DNA from 2 places in the Paenibacillus sp. 1182 genome. Region 2 is predicted to be linked to the other one. Evidence: predicted binding sites of a transcription regulator. Region 2 holds the regulator's gene; the other holds the start of a gene.
What was found. Region 2 encodes CtsR, which represses protease genes until heat stress. Its sites were predicted from a motif close to ATGGTCAATAAAGGTCAAACA; they were not measured.
Positions count from the first base shown of each region.

Region 1: a site for CtsR is predicted at 1,735-1,755, ahead of clpP (ATP-dependent Clp endopeptidase proteolytic subunit ClpP). Genes of this name have one in related genera too.

Region 1 is NZ_JAFICR010000012.1:25,350-28,778, reverse strand. Features, by position in the region: gene gap (type I glyceraldehyde-3-phosphate dehydrogenase) at 1-195, opposite strand, end outside; gene JOD82_RS21880 (sugar-binding transcriptional regulator) at 290-1,327, opposite strand; tRNA gene JOD82_RS21875 (tRNA-Arg) at 1,583-1,657, shown strand; gene clpP (ATP-dependent Clp endopeptidase proteolytic subunit ClpP) at 1,868-2,464, shown strand; gene JOD82_RS21865 (PdaC/SigV domain-containing protein) at 2,592-3,429, opposite strand, start outside.
Region 2 is NZ_JAFICR010000018.1:230-3,658, forward strand. Features, by position in the region: gene JOD82_RS25835 (GNAT family N-acetyltransferase) at 28-1,215, shown strand; gene JOD82_RS25840 (CtsR family transcriptional regulator) at 1,753-2,217, shown strand; gene mcsA (protein-arginine kinase activator protein McsA) at 2,287-2,811, shown strand; gene mcsB (protein-arginine kinase McsB) at 2,840-3,429, shown strand, end outside.

The sequences.
Region 1 (3,429 bases), on a different contig from region 2:
GAAGAAGCCATCATGTACTTCTACTTGTCCTTGGAAATTACCTTGTGTTGTATCATATTTCAACAAATGTGCCAACATTTTGGAATCTGTCAAGTCATTGATTGCTACTACTTCAATACCTTCCACGTTTTGAATCCGACGGAAAGCAAGGCGTCCAATACGTCCGAAACCATTAATACCAACTTTAACTGTCATGAGTGAGTTCCTCCCAAAGTTCGTTTAGTTTAGTTTTATATATTCAAGACAGACCCGAAAGCCTGTCAAGACAACACGATTCATAAATCCTATATTAATCATTTAAATAACGACTTACAATCTCAACAGCAGCGCCTTCGTCGGTGACCAGAATGTCTTCTTGCCCGAAACGCAGTACCGCATGAATAGCGGCCGCCTTGTTCTTGCCTCCAGCTACACCTAGAACCGTATCGGTACGCCTAATGTCCTCCAATCGGAGTCCAAGCGTCAGCATTCTGTGAACAACGACGCCATCTTCGTTAAAATAATAACCAAACGATTCGGCTACCGCCCCTTCACTGCTGATCTGGGCAAAGGTTTCGGGATCAAGTTTACGTCTATGTGCCATCGCTATGGCGTTGCCTATCCCGTGAATGATGATACGACTCTCGCGAATCAGGCTCAATATATCCTGAATGTTCGTATCTTCAAGCAAGGAGTTGTAAGCATGATTGCTGAGCAAATCCGGTACATGGAGCAGACGGTATTGAGCGCCGACCTTGCGAGCCATTGTGGAAGCAATTGTGTTGGCCTGCATTTCCATGCTTTCTCCCAAACCCCCGCGTGCCGGTACAAACCACCCACCCTTAAGGGGGCCATTAGAAGGCAATGCCAGTTGTTCCGCCACGTCTGCAATCGTCGTGCCACCTGTTACAGCGACCACATCCTCGTCGTCCATAACACTTAGCAACGCTTTTGCTCCAGCGCGCCCCAGCTCCTGCTTTGTTAACGGAGAAACATCCGAATCCCCTGGAACGACAACCACCTTCCTCAAACCATAGGCTTGACGAATCTGGTCCTCCAATTGGGACAGGCCGAACAAGTTATTCGCAATCGGCTCCAGCTGTTCCAGCAGATCCAGTCCTGCTTTGCTCACCTTCATGCCTACACTCTCAATCTCAATTAGCCCCTGAGCTTTAAGAAGATCGGTTTCGGCGCGCAACACGCGCTCGGTCATGTTCAGTGAAGCTGCCAGTGTTCTGCGTCCAACAACATCGGACAGCATAATCTGATGCAGGATCGTGTACCTTTTTTTCAAAACATCCATGAGGTCGGGCAGAAGCTGCTTCTGTATTTCTAATATCTTTCGCATGCTTTCCACTCCCGCACACTTCTAAGTTCTGTCTCTAACTGGTCTTAAAACGTCCCGGGATAACTTTTTAAGTCCCACGTATATCTTAACCAATATTTGCTCCATATGCAAGTCTATCTGAACCTATATTTCTCAACCATTTGTCTGAATATGCGCATTTAATAAAAGCTTGCAATTCACTGCTGTATATCATATAATCATCTTTGTTTCCAATTAGCTGTTTAATTAGTTAGTTGTTTGCATTGAATCAACTATGCGCCCGTGGTCCAACGGATATGACGTAGGCCTCCGGAGCCTGAGATCGAGGTTCGATTCCTCGCGGGCGCGCCATTTTAAATGAACGCTTAAATGCTTCTATATAATGTTTTAACCAATAAGAGCGCTGAGGGCTCTTTTTTTTAATCATTAGTTTGACTTTCTTTGACTTTTTGTTTGAAATTGTTTATCATGTGGTTAATACGGTAACAGTTTATAAATAAGGGACGTGTACTCGGCATGTCCACCAAATCCACTAACGATATTTAAGGGAGGTTTTTTGACGTGAGCTATGTTCCTATGGTAGTAGAACAAAGTAACCGCGGCGAACGCGCCTATGACATTTATTCCAGACTGTTAAAGGATCGCATTATTTTGTTAGGCTCGGACGTCAATGACGTTGTAGCCAACTCTATAATTGCGCAAATGCTGTTTTTGGCTGCCGAAGATCCTGAAAAAGATATTCACTTGTATATTAACAGTCCTGGCGGTTCCATTACAGCTGGTATGGCCATTTTCGATACGATGCAATACATTAAACCTGATGTATCTACGATTTGTGTAGGTATGGCGGCTTCCATGGGCGCGTTCTTGCTGAATGCAGGCGCCAAAGGTAAACGTTTCGCTTTGCCAAACAGTGAAATTATGATTCACCAACCTCTGGGTGGTGCACAAGGCCAGGCAACGGATATCGAAATCCGCGCACGCCGCATTCTGAAAATGCGTGATAAACTGAACCGCATTCTCGCAGATCGCACAGGCCAACCACTGGAACGTATTGAAAAAGATACAGACCGTGACTACTTCATGTCTGCTGATGATGCCAAAGAATACGGTATTATTGATAAAGTGCTAACTAGCTCCTCTCCAGAAGGTGTATAAGAGAAAAAATTTGCCTCTCGATAGCTGGTAAATGAAAAAGCTGCTCCGGATGTTATTATCCGGTAGGCAGCTTTTTTGCTTTATTGTTTTTTAGAGTATAGACAGTCCAACTTACTCATTTCTACTATTAAATCTGTCCCGCAAAAGGCTTTCCGCCTTGAGGCAGCAGTTGACCGAACGAGTAGGTAAACTCCGGAATTCCATACGCGTATGGCGCATAATCATACAAATCAAACACGATTGTTACTCCACTGTTCGTCACATAAAAATTCTGATCTGCCGCCAACTCTTTAAATTTACCGAATCCTTCACCAGCCTGAAGCGCATCGATTTTTTTCTTCAAATCAGCATTGAGGAACTTTTTGTAATTTGGATTCGCCTTCAATACGTCAGACAACTGCAGCAGTTTACCATCAGCGAGCGAGAACGTATATCCTTTACGTACCGTCATTCCATGTGCGCCACCCATATACGAGTAATCCTGCATAATCACACTTAGAATACCGTCCTTGTTATAGGCAATTGCAAAATCATTTTCGAAATCATATGGTCTTTCTGTTGTAGCCTCTCCCTCAGCCACCATCTTTTTGCCTGCTGCCAATATACCCTCTGCATGCTTTTTAAGCACATGGTTAATGGCCTGCTCTGCCTCAGGATTCAGCTGGCTGCCGCTGATTTGCGGATACTTAACTTTGTAAGATACCTTCGCATTACTCGAAGCTGGAAGTGTTTGAGACGCAATTGTGATCGGGTTTAGCTGACTTTTACTTAGCGTTACTGTCTTCTGAGCTGCGTTCCATTGAGCATCTATGCCTAGATAGTCTTTCAACAGACTCATAGGAATGTATAGCTTCCCAGCGATCTGTTTGGCATCCATACTACGTGTATTGATTCCATTGACGTTGACGTAGGCATCCGAGGAAGAAGCCATAATGTAAAGTTTATTGTACCCGCTACCTACGGTA
Region 2 (3,429 bases):
CAAGTATACAAGCGAGGTGACGAAGTTATGGAGATCAGACAATTACAACGTAAGGAATTTGAAGCGGCTATTGAATTATCTCAATATGCTTTTCAGTTTACAATGTCCCTGGAGGATCTGGAGAAAGCCAGGAAGAAGTTCAAACCAGAGCAAACATGGGGAATATTCGACGGACATGACTTGAATGCTAAACTGACTTTGTTACCGCTACAGGTATACATAAACGGTCAGGTTTTTGATATGGGAGGCATTGCTGGTGTGGCAACATGGCCAGAGAAGCGTCGCGGTGGCATGGTATCACGCTTGTTGACGCATGCGCTTGAGGAGATGAAGTCTGCGGGACAAAGCCTTTCTTTTCTGCATCCATTCTCCTTTGCCTTCTATCGTAAATTTGGATGGGAAACGTATATTGAATACAAAAAGTACGTCATTCCCATTGAAAAATTCCCCGCAAAACTTAAAACAGAGGGTACAGTCAAACGCGATATCAAAAATATTTTAGAACTGGACCAAGTGTATCAAGCGTATGCATCTCGTTATAATGGCACGCTGGTACGAGATAAGGAATGGTGGCAAGAGCGGATTTTAAATGAGAACTATCGAACTGTGGTATATTACTCAGCAACAGGCGATCCTCAGGGATATGCACTATACAAAATTGAAGATAAACAGTTGAATTGTGATGAGTTGGTATATGAAAATGTGACGGCTCGTCGGGCTTTATGGACTTATTTTGCAAATCATGACTCCATGATAACCCAAGGCAAATTTATTTACGTTCCAGCAGATGACAATTTACCATTTTTACTCGATGATCCACGAATTCAACAGGAAACTGTGCCTTATTTTATGGGTCGTATTGTGGATGCAGCTGCTTTTGTAGAAAGATACCCTTTTGAACAGCTTGAAGAGGAAACAAGTTTAACCTTAGATCTGACAGATCGGTATGCTCCATGGAATGATGGATTATGGAGATTAACGATTACTACGGAGGGGCAAGGACATCTGGAGAGAGTGGATATAAGCAATTCATCTGAAAACGCCATAGTAGCTGACTTGAAACTTGGGATTCAGTCACTGACGACTCTGATGCTTGGCTATCAGCAGGCTGATGATCTGTATAAGTGGGAGCGGATTGAAGGGAGTAGTGAGTCTGTGTCTGCCCTTAAACGCGTAATACCAGTAAATCAAACGTTTTTATTAGATTTTTTCTGATAAAGGCCTATTTAGATCTTTTAAGCTCATCTTTCAGAGAATATAACTTGTGTGGTTATCATTATTTTCAAAACTCTTTCTGTAATGGGAAGAGTTTTTTTATGGTATTGTATAAAACATAATTAGATTGCGAAAAATGGTATTGACCCCTTGGCAAAAATGAATAATGTGCTATAATGTGAATATAGTCAAAGAAAGTCAAAGTCAATCAAACCTAGTGTGATTCTGTAAAAGTATTATGCTGATGGATTGGCCGTATGAAGTAATTTCGATAGTAAAGAAGCAAACGAGGATTGAAATGATTTGCGTATAGTTAGGAGCTGACTCTTATGAACATAAGAGAAGTGTATGATTAATCGCAAATAAAGGCCACACTAGAGACAAAACGGTACATTTCAATGAATGTAGAACAGGCAATAGCCTAAATACAGCTTAGATTCGTGACTTTACCGTTTGGTTAAGTTCAATATACGGCGGACTCTGTGGAGCGTGAAATGTACTTGAATACTTGCGTTTCCGTTAGTGGAGGATGATGAAATGCGCAATGTTTCCGATATTATTGAACAATATTTGAAGAGTATATTGCTGGAAAGTCCCCAAGGTTTAGTGGAGATTCAGCGTAATGATCTGGCTGACCGCTTTTCCTGCGTGCCGTCGCAAATTAATTATGTAATTAGCACCCGGTTTACGCTGGAAAAAGGCTATGTGGTGGAAAGTAAACGCGGTGGTGGAGGCTACATTCGTATTCAGCGAATTCAGCTACCCGCACAGCATGCCATCCATACACATCTTCATCAGAGCATCGGGGAGGAAATTAGCCAATCAGCAGCAGAAGGACTGATTTATCAGTTAGAGGAAGCCCATTTTTTAAGCAAAAGGGAAGCTAATCTAATGAAGGCTGCTTTATCGAGGGATACATTATTACTGAAGCTTCCCTATCGTGATCAACTGCGAGCAAGATTGCTTAAGGCTATGCTGATCTCATTGCTGGCGACCAAATAATGTGTGAATAGAGACTAATTTTTGGATGTAGGGTGGGTATTAAATCCTGACATTGAAGGAGGTGCTTTTATGCTGTGCCAAGAATGTAATATGCGGCCGGCAACTTTGCATTTCACCAAAATTGTGAATGGCGAAAAGACAGAGTTTCATATTTGTGAGACGTGTGCGAAGGAAAAAGGGGAGATGATCCCTGGAACACCTAACGGCTTTTCAATTCATAGCTTGCTGTCGGGGATGTTGGATTTTGACTCCAGTACAAAGAGCCAGTCACCAGGCCACAGTGGTCCGCAGAACCTGCAATGCAAGGATTGTGGCATGACCTATGCACAGTTTAGTAAGCTGGGACGTTTCGGATGCCCGTCGTGCTATCAATATTTTGGTAATCGTCTGGACCCTCTGTTCAAGCGTGTGCATGGCAGTACGAATCATGTTGGTAAAGTTCCGGTTCGTACTGGTGGCCGACTGAAGGTTAAACGGCAAATTGACGATTTGAAAAAAGAGATGCAACAGCATATTGTACAGGAAGAGTTTGAATCAGCTGCTGAGCTTAGGGATCAAATCAGAGAGCTTGAAAAAGAAATGACTGAAGAGTAAAGTTTGTGAAGAGTAGGAGGGATGCGTAATGCCCAATATTCGGTTTACGGAGAAGCCGCTAAGTGACTGGATGCGTGGTGATGCTGCGGATTCGGAGATTGTCATTAGCAGCCGAGTAAGAATTGCGCGTAACTTGCAGCATCTGCCTTTTCCCATGCTTGCTACCAATCAGCAGTCGGAAGAAGCACTTCAGCGCTTGACGGATATCCTTCAGTATGATGATTTAGACGGTTTTGGTACTTTTCATACGTTGAAAATATCCGAGTTGGATGAGATCGACAAGCAGGTGCTGGTTGAGAAGCATTTGATTAGTCCTAATTTGGCGAACGAATCTCGTAACGGTGCTGTCTTAATTAGCGATGATGAATCGGTTAGTGTTATGATAAACGAAGAGGATCATCTGCGTATCCAGTGCTTATATCCGGGATGTCAGGTTAGAGAAGCTTGGGAACGCGCTATGGTTATTGATGATGCATTTGAAGCGCATGTTGATTATGCATTTGATGATCGGAGAGGTTTTCTAACCAGTTGTCCGACGAATGTCGGCACAGGTATGAGAGCTTCGGTGATGATGCATTTGCCCGCATTAGTCATGACTCATCAAATCAATCGTATATT